One region of the Saccharomonospora cyanea NA-134 genome, then DNA from elsewhere that is predicted to be linked to it. Evidence: riboswitches for the same ligand, from Rfam matches in the RefSeq annotation. Region 1 holds a riboswitch; the other holds the start of a gene.

Region 1 (8,911 bases):
CCGAGATCAGCCCACCTCATGACGACCGCGCACAGGCACCCGTCGACGACCTCCGCGTGGTGGGCGACGGCTGGGACAGCGTCATGGTGGCGCGGATGTCCGACGCCGTGAGGAAGTCGGACGGCGAGGAGGCCGGCGAGTTGCTGTCGAACATCGGCACTCGGGTCAACGGCGACTACGGGTCGGGATACCTCGTGAAGACCCGAGCCGCCACCGCGTTGCTCACCGACGACGGCAGGATCGCCGTCGGAGCTGTGCCCGAGCAGGTGCTGGCCGACGCGTTGACGAGGGACGGCCGGTGACCACCGCCGACAGCGTGGGCGCCTTCGGTCACCCGCCGGAGGCGCCCCCGGCCATCACCGGGTCGATCGCGGCGTCCGCCCGGGGACTGCGCAAGGTCTACGGGCAGACGGTCGCCGTCGAGCACGTCGACCTCGACATTCCCGAAGGGGCCGTGCTCGGGATGCTGGGACCGAACGGCTCCGGCAAGACCACGACGATCCGGATGTTGCTCGGCCTCGTCAGGCCGACGGAGGGCACCGCGACAGTGCTGGGCCGAGCCGTTCCGGACGAGATCGAGCGAGCGTTGCCGGATGTGGGTGCTCTCGTGGAGGGGCCCGGCTTCCATCCGTTCCTGTCGGGACGCGACAACCTCCTGCGCCTGGCGGCGGCCGAACCACGCCTCGCCCGGCAGGACATCCCGCACGCCGTGCGCTCGGCACTGGAACGCGTCGGGCTGTCCAACGCCGCCGGCCGACGCTATCGCGGCTACTCGCTCGGTATGAAACAACGACTCGGCCTCGCAGGAGTCCTGCTGGCCCCGCGCAAGCTCGTCATGCTCGACGAACCGACGAACGGGCTCGATCCCGCCGGCACGCGCGACGTGAGAGCGCTGATCGCGGAACTGCATGCGGAAGGTGTCACCGTGCTGGTGTCCTCGCACCTGCTCGCCGAAGTGGAAGCCACGTGCACCCACGTGGCCGTCCTCAATCACGGCACGGTGGTGGCGCAGGGCGAACTGGCCGAGCTACTCGACTCGGGCACCCCTGCGGTCATCGTGTCCACACCCGACTCCGACCGAGCGCTGCAAACCTTGCGGCAAGCCCGAATCGCCGCGCGGCCGGTGCCCGGCGGGGTACGCGTCGACGTGAGCACCACAACCGCGCCCGAGGTGGTCGCGGCCCTCGTGCACGCCGATGTTCCGGTGTACGAGGTCCACAAGGACCGGACCGGTCTCGAAGATCTTTTCGCCCGGCTGACCCAGGGCGAGGAGCAGGAGGAACGACCGTGACCGACGTCAGCGGGGCGCGACGAAAGGCTGCCGGGCCTGTCTCGGCGGCATCAGGACCACTGTGGACGACCGAGCCGGTCCCGAGGGACCGCGTCCGGTTGAGAAGGCTGCTCCGCTCGGAGATCTCCCTGATCTTCCGCAGGCCGCGGACCCTGGTGATACTCGCGCTGCTCGGCGCGATCCCGGTGATCATGGGCATTGCTCTGGCTGTGGTCGACGCGCCGGTGGGAGGCCCTGACGGCGACGGCGAGAACAGTGCGCTGATGTCCACGGCCGCAGGCAACGCGCTCGTGTTGCCGATCGCCGCGCTGGTCCTGTCAGTGAACCTCATGTTGCCACTCGCCGCGGCGATGTCCGGCGCGGACGCCATCGCCGGTGAACAGACTCACGGCACTTTGCGCGGTCTGCTGCTGGCACCGGTGAGCCGAGGTCGCGTGCTGCTCGTCAAGGCTGTCGGCGTTGCCGCACTCACCTCCTCCGCAGCCCTGATCATGGCGCTGAGCGGCATCGTCACCGGGTTGGTCAGCAACGGCACCGATGCTCTGTTCACGATGTCGGGCACCACGGTGTCACTACCGGAGGCGCTGGGGCGGGTACTGCTCGCCGCGGCGTGGGTCGCGGTGCAACTGTGGGCTGTGGGAGCCGTCGCACTGGCGATCTCCACCATGACCGAACACCCACTGGTCGTGCTGGTCTCGGTGCTCGGTGGCGTGCTGCTGTTCTCGTTACTCAGCGTGTTCGACGCACTCTCGTGGCTGCATCCGTTCCTGCTGAACACGTCCTGGGACTACGTGGTCGACGTCCTGCGCGACCCGATGCCTCTCGACGCGCTCGGAGAAGGAGTCGTCCGCGCGGGTTGCTACATCGCGATCGCGATGTCGCTGGCGGCAGCTCGCATCCTCACCAAGGACAGCTGAACTCCCCGACTGCCGACTGTCGCGTCACAGCCCCACGGTGGCGATGCCGTCCGCGTCCAAGGTCAACACCACCTGGTCGCCGGGTACCGCCCTGCTGGTCATCGCCGCGACCGCCGCCACGTGCGGTGCATCGCCGTCCGGGCGCACCGACAACCGGACGTGATCACGCCGATGCACGCGGGAAAGCACTTCGGCGCGCAGCCCGTCGGCGGGGTGAGTGGTGCCCGAGGCCCGGTCGAGCTCCACAGCCCGCACCGCGTTGGGCCGCAGGCCCACCAGCACATCACCGGTCCCCGCCCAGGGCAGTGACACCTCGCCCAGCGCGCACCGAAGTCGGCCACGCTCTGTCCGGCCACGCAAGAACGTCGCCACACCGAGGAACCGCGCGATCCTCTCGTCGACGGGCCTGCGCCACACGTCGAGGACATCACCGACCTGCCGGATCACGCCGTCGTCGAGCACCGCGATCCGGTCGGCGAGGGTGAACGCCTCCTCCTGGTCGTGCGTGACGAGGAGCGTCGTCGTCTTCGTCCGCCGCAACAACTCGGTCACCTCGATCGCAAGCTGTTCGCGCAGTTCCGCGTCGAGGCCGGACAACGGTTCGTCGAGCAGCAGCAACCGAGGCTGCGGCGCCAACGCCCTCGCGAGCGCCACCCGCTGAGCCTCCCCGCCGGAAAGCGCAGTGATCTTGCGCCGCTCGTACCCGGCGAGACCGACGAGGTCGAGCAGAGCGCGAACCCGTTCGTCCCGGGCCGCCCGGTCCATGCCCCGCATCCGCAGGCCGAACGCGATGTTGCCCGCCACGTCACGGTGCGGGAAGAGCTGGCCGTCCTGGAACACCAGCCCGAAGTTCCGGCGGTGGACAGGCACCCCGGAGAGGTCGTCACCGTCCCAGCACACCCGGCCGGTGGCGGCGGGCTCCAGTCCCGCGATCGTCCGCAGTAGCGTCGACTTGCCCGAGCCCGAGGGGCCGAGCAACGCCAGCACCTCGCCGTCCGCGATCTCGAGGTCGGCGTCACGCACCGCCTCCACGTCGCCGTAACGAACCGAAACACCGGTGACCGTCAACATCAGAACTCTCCCAGTCGCGCGTGTGGCGCACGCACGCTCTCGATCAAAGCCGCGACGATCACTGTCACCACCATGAGCAAAACACAGCCCGCGTACGCCATCAGGTGGTTCAGGTCCCCGGGCCGGTTGATCAGGTCCGCGACGGCGACCGGCAGGGTGGGCGCGTCGGGCCGGGCGAGGAAACTGGTCGCACCGAACTCCCCGAGCGCGACGACATACCCGAACGCCGCTGCCGCGACCAACGACCGTGCGACGAGGGGAAGATCCACCTCTCGCCACACCCGCGTCGGGCTCGCGCCCAGGGTCGCCGCGGCCTGCCGCAACCGCTCGTCCACCGAACGCAGCACCGGCAGGATCAGCCGCACCACCATGGGGATGATCACCAGGGCTTGAGCGAACGGAACCAGCAGCGGCGACGTACGAAGGTCCCACGGCAGGTCGCCCAGCGTCACCAAGTAGCCGAACCCGACGGTCACCGCCGATACCCCGAGCGGCAGCATCAACGCGGCGTCCGTGACTTCTCCCGCCGTCCTCGCGGCCCGGCTCGGCGAGCGGCGCAGCACCACGACCGTGACGGCCGCCAGCACTCCCACCACGAGTGCGAGCATCGTGGCGTCGGACGCGGTGCGTAGCGAGTTCAGCGCAGCGTCCCATCCGGTGACGTTCAACGCGCCGTCCTGCCCGACCCCGGAGAGCGCTCGGTAACCGTCGAGGGTCCAGCCGTGCCGTCCCGACACCGAGCGCACGAGCAGCGCGACGATGGGGGTCAGCAGCAACCCGAGCACCCCCAGGGCGACGGCCACCACTGCCCACTCGCCACCCTCGGGCCTGCGAGCCGAGTGCCGCGCCGAGCGAAGCTGTACCGCCGTCTCGTTGCGGCGACGAGCCAGCGCGCCGACTGCCAGTGCGGCGACGACAGCGGCGAGCTGCACCAACGAGAGCGCCGCCGCACCGGAGAGATCCAGCAGGTTCACCGTGCGCAGGTAGATCTCGGTCTCCAGGGTGCGGTACCGGTTGCCGCCCAGCATCAGCACCACACCGAAACTCGTGGCGCAGAACAGGAACACCACGGCCGCGGACGCCGACACCGCGGGCAGCAGAGCGGGCAACGTCACCGTGCGGAACGCCCGGAAGCGCGACGCGCCGAGTGATCGTGCCGCGTCCTCGACCCGCCGATCGAGGTGCGCCCACAGCCCACCGACGGTGCGGGCGACGACGGCGACGTTGAAGAACGCGTTGGCGACGATGATGCTGAGCACGCCACCGTCGGGCCACAGCGCCCGGAACGCCAACCCCACGACCACGGTCGGCAGCACGAACGGCACCAGCACGAGCGTGCGCACCACCGCGATCCCGGGAAGCCTGACCCTGGCGAACACGAACGCCAGGGGGAACCCGGCGAGCAGCGCGACCGCGGTGGCGCCCAGGGCCTGCACCACGGTGAAGGCGGCGAGCCGCCACGTCGACGCCTCGGCCAGGGTCTCGGCGACTCCGCCATCGGTGAACCCGAGGCGGATGATCGCCACGACCGGCCAGACGAAGAACAGCCCGAGGAACGCGACGGGCAGGACACCCAGCGCGCCGACCGCCGCCGCCCGGCGCACGCCGGGAAGGGACGTCAGCCCTCCAGCAGCCCGCGCCATTCCTCGATCCACTGCTCTCGGTTGGCCTGCACCTGCTCACCGGGCAGCGAGATGGGCTCGCGGGGCAGCGGTGCGGCCTGCGCCCACCCTTCGGGCAGAGCGACACCCTCCCGCGTCGGGTAGACGTACATGTTGTTCGCGACGGTCGACTGGAACTCGTGCGACAGCAAGAAGTCGATCACCTTGCCCGCCTCGTCCGGATGGCGTGTGCCCTCCAGTACACCGGCGTACTCGACCTGCCGGTAGCAGGTGTCGAGCAACGCCTTGGTGCGCGGCGTGCCGTCCTCGGCGACCTCAGCGGCGGGGGACGATGCGTACGACAGCACGATCGGCCGGTCACCCTCGCCGGACGAGCCGGAGAAGTCCTGGGTGTAGGCCTCGGTCCAGCCGCTGACGACCTTCACCCCGTTCTCCTCGAGGTCACGCCAGTAGTCGCGCCAGCCGTCCTCGCCGTACGTCGACACGGTGGCGAACAGGAAGGCCAGTCCGGGCGACGACGTGGCAGGACTCGGCACCACGAACAGGTCCTTGTACTCCGGGTCGGTCAGGTCGTCGAGGCTGGTCGGCTCGGGCACGCCCTCGGAAGCGAACCACTCGGTGTCGATGTTGACGCAGACGTCACCGACGTCCACGGCCGACAACCGCTGCTGGGGGTCGACGGCGTAGCGCTGCGGGCCCCGGTCCGCCTCGGGTGAGGTGTACGGCTGGAAGACACCCTCGTCGAGTGCGCGGGAGGCGAACGTCGAGTCGATGCCGTACGCGACGTCTGCGATGGGGTTGTCCTTGGTGAGCACGAGTTTGTTGGTGAGTTCCCCGGCGTCGCCTTCCTTGCGGATCTCGATGCGGACGCCTGCGCGCTGCTCGAAGGCGTCCACCACCTCCTGGGGAACGGCCCACGACTGGTGTGTCACCAGGGTGACCGTCACCGGCCCTGTCGCCGGTTCGTCCTCAGCGCCGATGACCGTGCACCCGGCCGTCAGTGCGCAGGCCGAGAGCAGCGCGATCGTCGCGCGCATCGACGTTGACCACTGGCCCGACCTCTGGCCCATTCAGCCTCCTCGCCGTGGCCGCGCAGGAAGCCGTTGTACACCGTTGTACACCTTCCTGCGTCGGCATGATCCGAATCAGGTGCGGACGGTCGTGGGCCGCGTGCCCACCTCTCAGCCCGGCGCGCCGGACTCCCGTGGCAGCGTGCAGCGTACCCGGCGGCGTACCAGGATGAGCCCATGACGGAGCTACTGAGTGAGCAAGGCATCGCCGAGGCCCTGCGCGGGCTGCCGGAATGGCGGCGCGTGGGGGACGCGATAGAGCGCAGTGCCGAGCTGGCGGGCTTTCCCGAAGCGATCGAAGTGGTGAACCGGGTCGCCGAGCGCGCCGAGTCGGCGAACCACCATCCGGACATCGATATCCGTTGGCGGACGGTGACTTTCCGCCTCAGCACCCACTCCCATGGCGGCATCACGGAGAAGGACATCGCACTCGCGGGTGAGATCGACGGGGTGATCCCGAGCGTGTGATTCCCGCCGTTTCGGGCAACTCTCGTGCGAACGCCGAACGTTAGGCGTGGTGAGTACCAGATCGCCTGGAACACCGAGGGGAGTGCGTGATGATCCGCATCGTCCGGCGTGCGCCGTTCGCGTCGGCGCTGGCTCTGTTGATGGTTTTGCTGGTGGGCGCGGTACAACCCGCGATGGCGGAGCCTGCGGATACGGAGCAACCTCCCGAGAGCGCGCCGACCGCTCCGGCCGACGGGACCGTCCAGGCTCTCGTCGTCGGTGGGTCGGCGTTCGCGTTGATGGTCGCCGCCGGGGCTGCCGTGTTGTTCTACACGGCGCGACGGCGACAAGATGACCCGCTGTGACGTTGCGGTTACCCTCAGGGGCCGAACCGCGGTGTGGAAGGTCCCACCGTGGACCTTTCACACCGAGGGGGCAGCGATGTTCTCGCAGCGTGGCGTGGTGACAGTGGTGGCACCGTTGGTGGCACTCGTGCTGGGGTTGTCGGGCTGTTCGGGCGGCTCCGACACCCCGCGCGGGGAGGCGGCTCAGGCGGGCGGTTCGCAGTCCCTGGCCGCCGACGAGCAGGCGGTGCGTGACACGTTCGAGCGATATCGAGCTGCGTTACGGAAACAGGACGGCGCGGCGGTGGCCGCGCTGGTCACCGAGGGGACGCGCGGCTACTACGACGACCTAGCCAGGTTGACCGCGACAGCAGGCCCCGAGGAGATCGGAGCTCGAGGCGTGACCGAGCGGATGAACGTCGCCCTGCTGCGGCACCAACTCGCGCCCGAGAAGGCCGCGGGCATGGACGGCAGAGCGCTGCTGGGCTTCGCCGTACGGAAAGGGCTCGTCGACAAGTCGGCGGCGGAGGGCCTCGAACTCGGTGAGATCACCGTGACCGGGGACACCGCGGTCGCATCGGTGGCCTCCCCCGGAAAGCGAAACGGCCCCGAGCTCGCCCCACGCACCTTCGTGAAGGAGGCGGGCGGGTGGCGAGTCGATCTCCTCCCCGCCATCGAGGCCAACGACAAGTCGCTCGCCGAGCTGGCGAAGAAGCACGGCATGACCGAGGACGCCGTGATCTTCAAGCTCGTCTCAGCGGCCACCGGGACGCCGGTCGACGCGTCGGTTTTCGCCCGGCCGTAACGAACCGGGTGATCAACGCGGTGAAGCGGGTGTCGAGGCACATCGGAGGGACCGCCATGCACCGGAACGCACCCGCGCTCACGCCGACCCAACGCGCCTGGATCTCAGTCCTCGCCACCGCGATCACCTTGCTGTTGGTCCTCGCGCTGGGTGCTCTCGGATGATCACGCCTTCGATGAGAGGACTCTCATCGAAGGCTCATCGCAGGCCCACGGGCGTGTTCCATGCTCGGGCGAATGACCGCGACCTCAGCTCCCGCCCACGTCCGTGACCTGAACATCCTGCTCGGTGAGTCCGCGAGGGATCTCGTCCACGCCGTCGTCGACGCCACCACGGACGACGTCGGCGGGGTGAACTCGGTGCGGCCCACGTCGGTGACCGTGCGGCCGTCCGGTGACACACTCGTCCGCTACGCCGTCGAGGTCCGGCGGCGTGACACGACCGTCGTGCGGGAGACGCTCGTCGCCGCGACCGGATCTCTCGTGCCCCGGGGCGCTGCCATCGTGGCGGGTGACCTCGACGGTGAGTCGGTCGAGGTGGGGCTGTGGCGGTGGCCGCACGATCCCGCCCTGCCCGGGCTGTCGCACGTCGTCGACCGCGACCGGCTGGGGGCGTTGCTGGCGCGGGCAGGCGTGTCACCGGAGCACCCACCGACCGTGCGCGTGCAGTCGTACCGACCCGGGCGCCGCGCGGTGCTGGCCATCACCGCGGGCTCGGACCGGCTGTTCGCCAAGGTCGTTCCTCCCTCGGAGCTGCCGGGGCTGCGCAGGCGGCATGAGCTGCTCGCATCCTGTCTCCCGGTGCCACGGCTCCTTGTCACCACCGACGACGGGCTGGCGTTCATGCCCGCCCTGCCGGGAACCTCGGGGCGCGCCGCGCTGCGCCAGGGGCACCGACTACCCACCCCGGAAGCCCTGGAAGACCTTCTCGACCGCCTTCCGCCTGCCCTCACCACCATGCCGGCCAGATCGGACCATCGGCGGCGTGCCCGCCACTACGGGGCCGTACTCGCTCTCACCGTGCCTGAGGAACGCGACAGGGTCACCGCGCTCGCCGGCATGATCACCGAGGCCGACGCCGGGGAGCACCCTGTGGTGCCCGTGCACGGCGACTTCTACGAGCACCAGCTCCTGACCAGCGCGGGTGCGGTGACGGGGTTGCTCGACATCGACACGGCGGGCCCGGGAGAGAGGCTCGACGACTGGGCGAACCTCCTGGCGCATCTCGCGGTCACCGAAACCCCGCGGGCTCGCGACTGGGAACGGGAAATCCTGCGGCACGTCCACGAACACTTCCACCCGAAGCAGCTGCGCCCGCGGGTCGCGTCGACCGTGCTGGGCCTCG
Region 2 (8,911 bases), 420 kb from region 1:
CGTTCGGCCCGCAGTGGGTACTCGTCAAGGGCGGACACCTGAGCGGCAGCCCCCGCTGTGTGGACCTGTTGTCCGACGGAACGCACGTGATGGAGTTCGAGGGACCGCGCTACGACACCCCGCACACCCACGGCGGTGGTGACACGCTGGCCTCGGCCGTCACCGCACATCTCGCCAAGGGGCTCGGCGTGCCCGACGCGGTGTCGGTGGGAAAGAAGTTCATCGAGCGGTGTGTGTCCGAGTCGTACCCGCTCGGCGCGGGAGTCGGCCCGGTGTCGCCGTTCTGGCGGCTCGGGCCGGACCTCCCTTCGCCGGTCCGGCCCGAGCTCTGAGCCGCGTCGACTCGTCCGTGGCGTGGGGTGTTCCCACGCCACGGACGAGGTCGGTCCGCACCGCCCGTGCCGGGGATGGCCGCCCTGACCGAGTGCAGTCCGGTGAGTCGGTGACACTGGAAGGATGAGCGACAAGCGACCCCCATCCGCGCTGACCATCGCCGGTTCCGACTCCGGAGGAGCCGCCGGACTCGAAGCCGACCTACGCACGTTCCTCACCTGCGGAGTACACGGTCTCGTCGCGGTCACGGCGGTCACGGTGCAGAACACGCTCGGTGTGCACGACCGCTCGGACATCCCGGCCCGGATCGTCGCGGGCCAGATCGAGGCCGTCGCCGCCGACATGGGTGTCGACGCGGCCAAGACCGGGATGCTCGCCTCGGCCGAGATCATCGAGGCGGTCGCGGGAGCGTGCGAGCGCGCGGGTATCGGGGGTGCCGAGGGAATCCCGTTCGTCGTCGACCCCGTCGCGGCGTCCATGCACGGCCACCCGCTGTTCGACGACGCCGGGCTCTCCGCGTTGCGTGAGCTGCTCCTCCCGATGGCCACGGTGGTGACCCCGAACCTCGACGAGGTGCGCCTGCTCACCGGCATCGAGGTCACCCGCAGGGAGCAGATGGCCGACGCCGCCGTGGCACTGCGAGACCTCGGGCCCCGGTTCGTGCTCGTGAAGTCCGGTCACCTCACCGACGACCCCGAATGCGTGGACCTGCTGTTCGACGGCACGGTGTTCACCGAACTGCCGGGGCCACGTCACGACACGCCGCACACCCACGGTGCGGGCGACGCGATGGCCTCGGCGCTGACCTCGGGTCTGGCGCGGGGAATGACCGTGCAGGAGGCCGCCAGGTTCGGCAAGTGGTACGTGTCGAACGCCGTCCGCCACTCGTACCCGATGGGCGCGAAGGTCGGTCCGGTGTCCGCGTTCTGGCGGATCGCCGAGGAAGGCGAGGTCTGAAGTCGGCGTCAGTCCCGGGAGCGTTCGTCGTCGCCCAGCAGCGCCTCCAGCGCGGGGACGCACGCGGCGAGAGCCTCCCGGTGTTCGGGGGAGAGCCGGTCGATGCGCTTGCTCAACTCGTGGATGCGGGTCGAGCGCACGTCGGACAGCAGCCGCTCGCCTTCGGTCGTGAGCGCCACCAGCCACGCCCTGCGGTCGGCCGGGTCGGGCTCGCGGTGCACGTAGCCGCTGTCGACGAGCGCCGACACGATGCGCGACATCGTGGCCGCCGCGACGCCCTCCCTCGACGCGAGATCGCCCAATCGCATCCGACCGCACCTGCTGAGCGTGGACATCGCGGAGATCGCCCCGTGCCCGGGTCCCGGCGCACTGGCCTGCCGCAACGACCGGGACAGTCGTCCGATGATGAGGAAAAGTCTGCCGGGTACGTCTGGCGACGACTCGGGCGGCTCGGTCACGTCGGGCTCCTTCGATTCGCGCCTGGCCGGAATTGCCGACCACCTTACGGCGGAAAGCCCGGCGTCCCGAACGGCCCTTCAGCGAGGGGGGCTGGACGCCTGCGCCCAGAACCTCCGCGGGATCCGGCCCGCCTGCCGGGCGAGTCTGCCCGCGAGGACGGCCGACCGCATGGCGTGTGCCATCCGTTCGGGGTCCTGTGCCCTCGTCACCGCCGTCGACAGCAGCACGCCGTCGCAGCCGAGTTCCATCGCCAGCGCCGCGTCGGACGCCGTGCCGATACCCGCGTCGAGGATGATCGGCACCCCGGCCCTGGAAACGATCAACTCGATGTTGTGCGGGTTGCGGATGCCGAGTCCCGTGCCGATGGGCGAACCCAGCGGCATCACGGCGGCGCACCCGGCCTCCTCCAGCCGCAGCGCCAGCACGGGGTCGTCGTTGGTGTAGGCCAGCACGGTGAACCCGTCGGCGACCAGGCGTTCGGCGGCCTCCAGGGTCTCCACCGGATCCGGCAGCAACGTCCGGTCGTCGGCGTGTACCTCCAGCTTCACCAGGTCGGTGCCGAGCGCCTCGCGCGCGAGCTGCGCGGTGAGCACGGCTTCGGCCGCGTTGCGGCAACCCGCGGTGTTGGGCAGTAACTCGATGCCCAGCCGCCGCAGCAGGTCCAGCACCCCGGAACCGCCCTCGGTGTCGGCCCGCCGCATGGCCACGGTGGTCAGTTCCGTTCCCGACGCGACGAGCGCGCGTTCCAGCACGCTCAGGTTGCTCGCGCCGCCCGTTCCGATGATCAGGCGTGAGGTGAGCTTGTGGTCGTTGATGACAAGCTGGTCACCGCCGTCCTCGCCGGCGACCGCGGCCCTCACGTCAGAGCCGGTGGATGTGCTCATGTCAGCCTCCCTGCACCGCGGTGAGAATCTCCACCCTCGCTCCGTCACCGACCACGGTCTCCGGCCAGTCCCCGCGCCGGACCACCTCCCCGTTCACGGCGACGGCGACTCCCCTGGCGTCTCCGAACACCGTGGCCAGCACCTCGGCGACCGTGCTGCCGTCCGGGAGCTGCCGGCTCTCACCGTTGACGAACACCCGCATCGACGCGCTCCTCACTCGTGTTCCTGTCCGGTCGTGCCTTCTCCGTGCCCTCGGGCGCCGGGCCGCCCGACAGCCAGGCCAGTACGGCGTCGGCCGTGACGGGAGCCAACAACAGGCCGTTGCGGTGATGCCCCGTCGCCGCGTACACGCCGTCGCGGAGCGGCCCCAGATACGGCACGTTGTCGTCACTGCCCGCGCGAAGCCCGGCCGTGGTCTCGCTCAGCTCGTACTCGGTGACGCTCGGGAATACCCGCTCGGCCGCCTCGATCAACTCCCGGACACCACGCGCCCGCACACCGGTGTCGAAACCGGCCTCGTACTGCGTCGCCCCGACCACGAGCGAGGAGTCGTCCCTCGGCACCAGATACACCGGGCGGCCCTCCACAACGGCGCGGACCGTGTGCCGGGGAGGCGGCAACGTCCCCCGGCGCGCGCGCAGCCGCAGGATCTCGCCCTTCAACGGGCGCACGGCCGTCGCGAGCTCGGGATGGAGGCGACCGCTGTACGCGCCCGCGGAGAGCACCACGGCGTCGAACCGGCGCACACCGGACGCCGTGGCGACGGTGTCACCGGTCAGCTTCACGGCGGCCTCCGCGACGAACTCCGCCCCCCGCTCCCGCGCCGCCGACAGCAGCGAGCGCAGTAGCCGGCGGTTGTCGACGAACACGTCCCCCGGCACGAGCAGACCCGACCGCACCGAACCCAGGCCGGGCTCGATCCGCCGCAACTCCCTGCCGGTGACGAGCGTGGCCTGCCTGCCGATCCCGGTGAGGTACCGGGCGAGGATGTCGAGCTGGGCGGCGTCGGCGTGGTCGAAGGCTGCCACGACCGTGCCGTGCGACGACAGCCCGCAGTCGAACCCCTGCGCCCGCAACTCGCCCGCGAAGGCCGGCCAGCGGCGCAGCGACTCCTCCCCCAGTTCCAAAGCGGCCTCCTCGCCCGGCCACGCCTCCGCGACGGGCGCGAGCATCCCGCCCGCCACCCACGAGGCACCGCCACGGGCGGGCCGGGGATCGAACACGGTGACGCGATGGCCGGCGGAGGCCGCCTTCCAGGCCACGGCGAGGCCGATGACACCGGCCCCGACGACCGCGAGGTCTGTACTCACGAACGATCACGCTCCCTGCGCCGGCATGACCCGGATCAGGTTCCACGGTCGGAGCTCTCGCTCCCTCTCAGCCCTTCTTCCGGGCTCCCGTGCGGACGCCTGCCAGCCTACCCCGCGCGGCCCACCCGGCCGTACTACGGTGACGGCATGCCAGGGCTCGACGGTGATCGGATCAGGAAGCGTCTCGACGAGGCACGGCTCTACCTGTGCACGGACGCGCGCACACAGCGTGGCGATCTCGCCGAGTTCGTCGACGCGGCACTCGCGGGTGGCGTGGACATCGTGCAGTTGCGGGACAAGACCGGCGGCGCACCGCTCGAAGCGGCCCAGGAGATCGCGGCGCTGGAGGTCCTCGCCGAGGCCTGCGCCCGCCACGGGGCGCTGCTCGCGGTCAACGACCGCGCCGACGTGGCGCTCGCCGTCGACGCCGACGTGCTGCATCTCGGACAGGACGACCTGCCGGTGCGGGTCGCCCGCCGGATCGTCGGTGAGGAACCCGTGATCGGCCGTTCCACCCACTCGCCGGATCAGGCTCGCGCGGCGGCAACCGAAGCCGGTGTCGACTACTTCTGCGTGGGGCCCTGCTGGCCCACGCCCACCAAACCCGGCAGGCCCGCGCCCGGCCTCGACCTCGTGCGCTCCGTGGCCTCCGAGGTCGAGACCGCGCGACCGTGGTTCGCCATCGGTGGCATCGACCTGCCGCGCCTGGACGACGTACTGGCGGCGGGCGCCCGCCGGGCCGTCGTGGTGCGGGCCATTACCGAGGCCGACGACCCGGCGGCGGCGGCGCGGGCCCTGCGGGAGGGCCTCACGCGCGCGGACTGACCCCCCGGTCACTCCCGCGAGTACGACGGCGCCTGCTCCTCGGCGGGCTCTTCCGAGTGGGTCGGCCGCGCGGGCTCGCTGGGCTGCTCGCTCACCGACGTGCTCTCGCTGGGCCGCGTCGGCTCGGGCGTCTCGGTCCACTCCTCCGGTTCGCCGGTCGGCGCGGTCTCGCTCTCGGGCTCCTCACCGTCCTGGCCTGCCCCGGGCTCGGCGTCCGGCTCCGAGGTCGGCGTGGAGGAAGTGGCCTCGTCGCGCTGCTGCCGCTCGTCGTCCACGTCACCGTCCCGTGGTGACCGGTTTTCGCCGCCGGGACCGGAGTCACCGCGAACGATGCTGCTGAACGTGGTGGCGCCGTCCCCTGACAACGCCTTGCCCGTGACACCCTCGTAGCCGGTCACGACGAGCATGCCGATGACGAACGCCAGCGCGCTCGTGGCCGCCAGCACCGGACCCCTGCGTCGCCACCACTGCCGGCGCGCGCGGCTGTTCTCGGCCGCACCGGACGAGGCCAGCACCCGCGTCCGTTCCATGGCCGCCGCGTACTCGTCCAGCTGCTCCCGCGTGGGAGCCGGGAGGTACACGGTCCGGTCCGGGTCCGGTTGCCCGCCGTGCCGGTCCCTCCTGCCACGGCGCCCCGACACCGCCCGGGCCGCCCGGGCCGCCTTCCTGGTCCGTTCCAGCGACCTCGTGAACAGCTCGCTGCCGACCGTCGTCACCACGCTGAGCAGTCCGGCACCGATCACCGTGCCGTACACGCCCAGTGTCGAGCACAGGAACGCCGCCACCACCGCTGACAGCGCGGCGGCGACGACCTGCGCGGGCGACAGCCCGGACTTCTCCGACTTCTGCGACTCCCGCGTCTCGTCTCCGACCCTCGCCCTGTCGTCGCTCATGCCTCTCGTTCCGCTCGCACTCCCCGACATCCCTCCAACGAGATAATCGTTCGAGCGGCTCCCGGTGTTGCCGGACGTGAGAACAATTACGTCTCGTCCGGGCGCCGAGAGGCGGGGGCGCGCGGGCGGAGTCCGTCTACTGTGGCCCAGAGCGACGGAGTGGTCACGGACGGGTCAGCGTCGTGATGAACTTGTAGCGGTCGCCCCGGTAGATCGAGCGCACGTACTCGACCGGCTTGCCGTCGGAGGCGAACGTCTGCCGCGACAACAGCAACACCGGCATACCGACGTCGGCGCCGAGCAGGTCCGCCTCCTGCGGCCCGGCGAGCGACGTCTCGATGGTCTCCTCCGCCCGGTCCAGCTGCACGCCGTAGCGGTCGCGCAACGCCTCGTACAGCGAGCCGCCCGACGCGACGTGCTTACGCAACCCACGGAACCGTGACGACGGCAGGTGCGTGGTCTCCAGGGCCATGGGCTCGTCGTCGGCGAGCCGGAGCCTGCGCAACCGCAACACCTTGGCGCCGGTGCGGATGCCGAGCAACCTCGGCAACTCGCCCTCGGCCGGGATCTCGTCGATCTCCAACACCCGCGACGACGGTTCCCTGCCCTGCGCGCGGATGTCCTCGGTGTAGGAGGACAACTCCAACCGCTGGGCCAGTTTGGGTTCCGCGGCGAACGTGCCCTTGCCCTGCACCCGGTGCAGCCGGCCCTCCGCCGTCAGATCGGCGAGCGCCTGCCGGACCGTGGTCCTGGAGACGGTGAACTCCGTCGCCAGGGCCCGCTCCGTCGGAATGGCCGATCCGGCGGGCAGGGACTCCAACAAGTCGAGCAGGTGTTGTTTGAGCGCCCAGTACTTCGGCTCCCGGTGCGCTCGCGTGCCGGAAAGCGTCTCCACCATTGCCGACTCCCTCACTAAGACACCTACCCCCTCACCCCAGAACGTACCCTTCGGATAGTACGTTGAACGTGGTCATTATTGGTCTAGACCGGTGAGGCGTGCGACCGCTGTGACCGGCTCGGGTGAAAGCAGGTGACGACCGTGAACGACACCGGACCAGGCAGGCACATGGCCGCCGAGGTGGCCCAGCAGCCGGACGTGCTCGCCGGGTTGGTCCAGGCACGTTCCGACATCGCCGAGGTCGCCGCCCGGGTCGCGCAGCGGCGGCCCCGGTTCGTTCTGCTGGCGGCCAGGGGATCGAGCGACCACGCCGCCCTCTACGCGAAGTACCTCGTCGAGGTGCTGTTGGGCCTGCCCGCGGGGCTCGTGTCGCCGTCGACCACGACGCTGTACCACGCCGAGCAGGACCTCACCGACGTCCTGCTGGTCTCCATCAGCCAGAGCGGTGGCTCCTACGACCTGCTGGAGGTCACGCAGACCGCACGCTCGCGCGGCGCGCTGACCGTGGCCGTCACCAACACCCCGTCGTCGCCGCTCACCGAGGCCGCCGAGCTTTCGGTGGACGTCCGCGCGGGCACCGAACACGCGGTCGCCGCCACCAAGACCTACTCCGCGACGCTGCTGGCCCTGTACCTGCTGGTGGACGCGGTCCGTGGTGGCAGGGCGGAGCACGTCGCGGGCATCGGTGAACTGGCCGCGCGCACCCTCGCCGACACGGCGGACGACGTCGAACGGGCCGTCGAGCGGTACCGGTTCGCCGACCGCATCCTGACCACGGCCCGCGGCTACTCGTTCGCCACGGCGCTGGAGGGCTCGCTGAAACTCGCGGAGACGAGCTACCTCGCCACCCGCGCCTACAGCGGCGCCGACCTCCTGCACGGTCCCGTCGCGGCCGTCGACTCCGAGACCGCCGTGCTGGGCGTCACCAGCATCGGCCGTGGTGGCACCGCGATGTTCGACGTGCTCGACACGGTGTCGCAGCGCGGCGCGGACGTGCTGTGCGTGGGTTCGGCGGCGCGTTCGGTGCCGTCCGCGGCGCTGAACGTCACCGTTCCCGAGACGGCCGAGGAAGCCTCCCCGATCCTGGAGGTGCTGCCGATCCAGCGACTGGCGTTGGGGCTCGCGCTCGCGCGTGGTTTCGACCCCGACTCCCCGCGTGGACTGCGCAAGGTGACGAGGACGCGATGAGGCTCGCGGTCGGGGTGGACGCGGGTGGCACGTCCACGCGTGCCTGGGTCGTCGACGACGAAGGTCGGGTGCTCGGCACGGGCACGGCGGGTGGTGCGAACCCGAACTCCCACCCGCCGGAGTCCGCGGCGCGGGCGATGGCCGAGGCGATAGCCACCGCCATGAGTGACTCCGACCCGGCCGAGGTTCGCGCGTGGGTGATCGGCATGGCGGGCCGCAGCAAACTCACCGATCCACGTATCGCCGCCGTGTTCGAGCGTGAGTGGAACGACCTCGGCTTCGTCCACGCCGGGCGGCCCCGACTCGTCTCCGACGCGGTGGCCGCCTTCGTGTCGGCGACGCCCGAACCCGACGGCACCGTGCTCGTCGCGGGCACGGGCTCCGTCGCGGGCCGTATCCGCGGCCGCGACATGGTCGCCACCGTCGGCGGCTACGGCTGGCTCCTCGGCGACGAGGGCTCGGGTTTCTGGCTCGGCAGGCAGGCCGTGCGGACGACGCTCGACGTCCTGAACGGGAACCACCCGCCGTCACTGCTGGCCGACGCCGTGCTCGACCAGGCGGGTATCGACCCGCACGCCCCCGACGCCGCCTTCCGTCTCATCACCGCCGCCAACGCCGAGTCGCCGGTACACCTGGCTCGCTTCGCTCCGCTGGTGAGCGCCGCCCACGCCGAAGGCGACGCCGCGGCGATCTCCCTCGTGGAGCAGGCGGCGGCGTTGCTCACCGAGACGGCCCTCGCCGCACGCGACGAGGGCGAGACGACCCCGGTGGTGCTCGTCGGCAGTGTGCTCGGGCCCGCGAGCCCGGTGGGCGACGCTGTGCGCGCGGCCCTGCACGCCTCCGCGGACGTGCCCGTCCTCGGCAGCGACGACGGTGCGCTGGGAGCGGCCTGGCTCGCGGCGCTGGACGCGTTCGGCCCCGGCATGCCACGCCCGAAAACGGGTACGGTGGAAGAAGGCCCCCGGACCTCCCCCTCGCCGGGGGCCGTTTCCCCGCCCTCCAGGCCCTCCAAGTCCTCCTGGCCCGCGCGGGGTTAGATCGTGTTGCCCGTCGTGGCAGGCTGCGAGGGATGCCGTAGTCCCGGATGGTCGTCGGGCAGGCACCGGTACAGCACCCAGCCGCTCACCACGAGCGTCGCCAGCACCAGCGGCCACGACAGCACCA

What was found. A riboswitch is a leader RNA that binds a small molecule or an ion and turns the genes downstream of it on or off. The one in region 1 is predicted to bind thiamine pyrophosphate.
Region 2: it holds a riboswitch for thiamine pyrophosphate, as region 1 does, so the genes downstream of both, thiO (glycine oxidase ThiO) here and SACCYDRAFT_RS20265 (thiamine ABC transporter substrate-binding protein) in region 1, are expected to answer to the same signal.

Annotation. Positions count from the first base shown of each region.
Region 1 covers NZ_CM001440.1:4,347,281-4,356,191, forward strand. The annotation lists gene SACCYDRAFT_RS20240 (LolA family protein) at 1-302, shown strand, start outside; gene SACCYDRAFT_RS20245 (ABC transporter ATP-binding protein) at 299-1,291, shown strand; gene SACCYDRAFT_RS20250 (ABC transporter permease) at 1,390-2,208, shown strand; gene SACCYDRAFT_RS20255 (ABC transporter ATP-binding protein) at 2,233-3,279, opposite strand; gene SACCYDRAFT_RS20260 (ABC transporter permease) at 3,279-4,922, opposite strand; gene SACCYDRAFT_RS20265 (thiamine ABC transporter substrate-binding protein) at 4,898-5,971, opposite strand; TPP riboswitch at 6,007-6,117, opposite strand; gene SACCYDRAFT_RS20270 (4a-hydroxytetrahydrobiopterin dehydratase) at 6,149-6,439, shown strand; gene SACCYDRAFT_RS20275 (hypothetical protein) at 6,529-6,783, shown strand; gene SACCYDRAFT_RS20280 (hypothetical protein) at 6,860-7,567, shown strand; gene SACCYDRAFT_RS20285 (phosphotransferase) at 7,804-8,911, shown strand, end outside.
Region 2 covers NZ_CM001440.1:4,766,180-4,775,090, forward strand. The annotation lists gene thiD (bifunctional hydroxymethylpyrimidine kinase/phosphomethylpyrimidine kinase) at 1-332, shown strand, start outside; gene thiD (bifunctional hydroxymethylpyrimidine kinase/phosphomethylpyrimidine kinase) at 457-1,290, shown strand; gene SACCYDRAFT_RS22250 (MarR family winged helix-turn-helix transcriptional regulator) at 1,299-1,748, opposite strand; gene thiG (thiazole synthase) at 1,827-2,633, opposite strand; gene thiS (sulfur carrier protein ThiS) at 2,635-2,835, opposite strand; gene thiO (glycine oxidase ThiO) at 2,813-3,943, opposite strand; TPP riboswitch at 3,939-4,044, opposite strand; gene thiE (thiamine phosphate synthase) at 4,091-4,768, shown strand; gene SACCYDRAFT_RS22275 (hypothetical protein) at 4,777-5,661, opposite strand; gene SACCYDRAFT_RS22280 (GntR family transcriptional regulator) at 5,825-6,559, opposite strand; gene SACCYDRAFT_RS22285 (SIS domain-containing protein) at 6,728-7,747, shown strand; gene SACCYDRAFT_RS22290 (N-acetylglucosamine kinase) at 7,744-8,784, shown strand; gene SACCYDRAFT_RS22295 (DUF3159 domain-containing protein) at 8,781-8,911, opposite strand, start outside.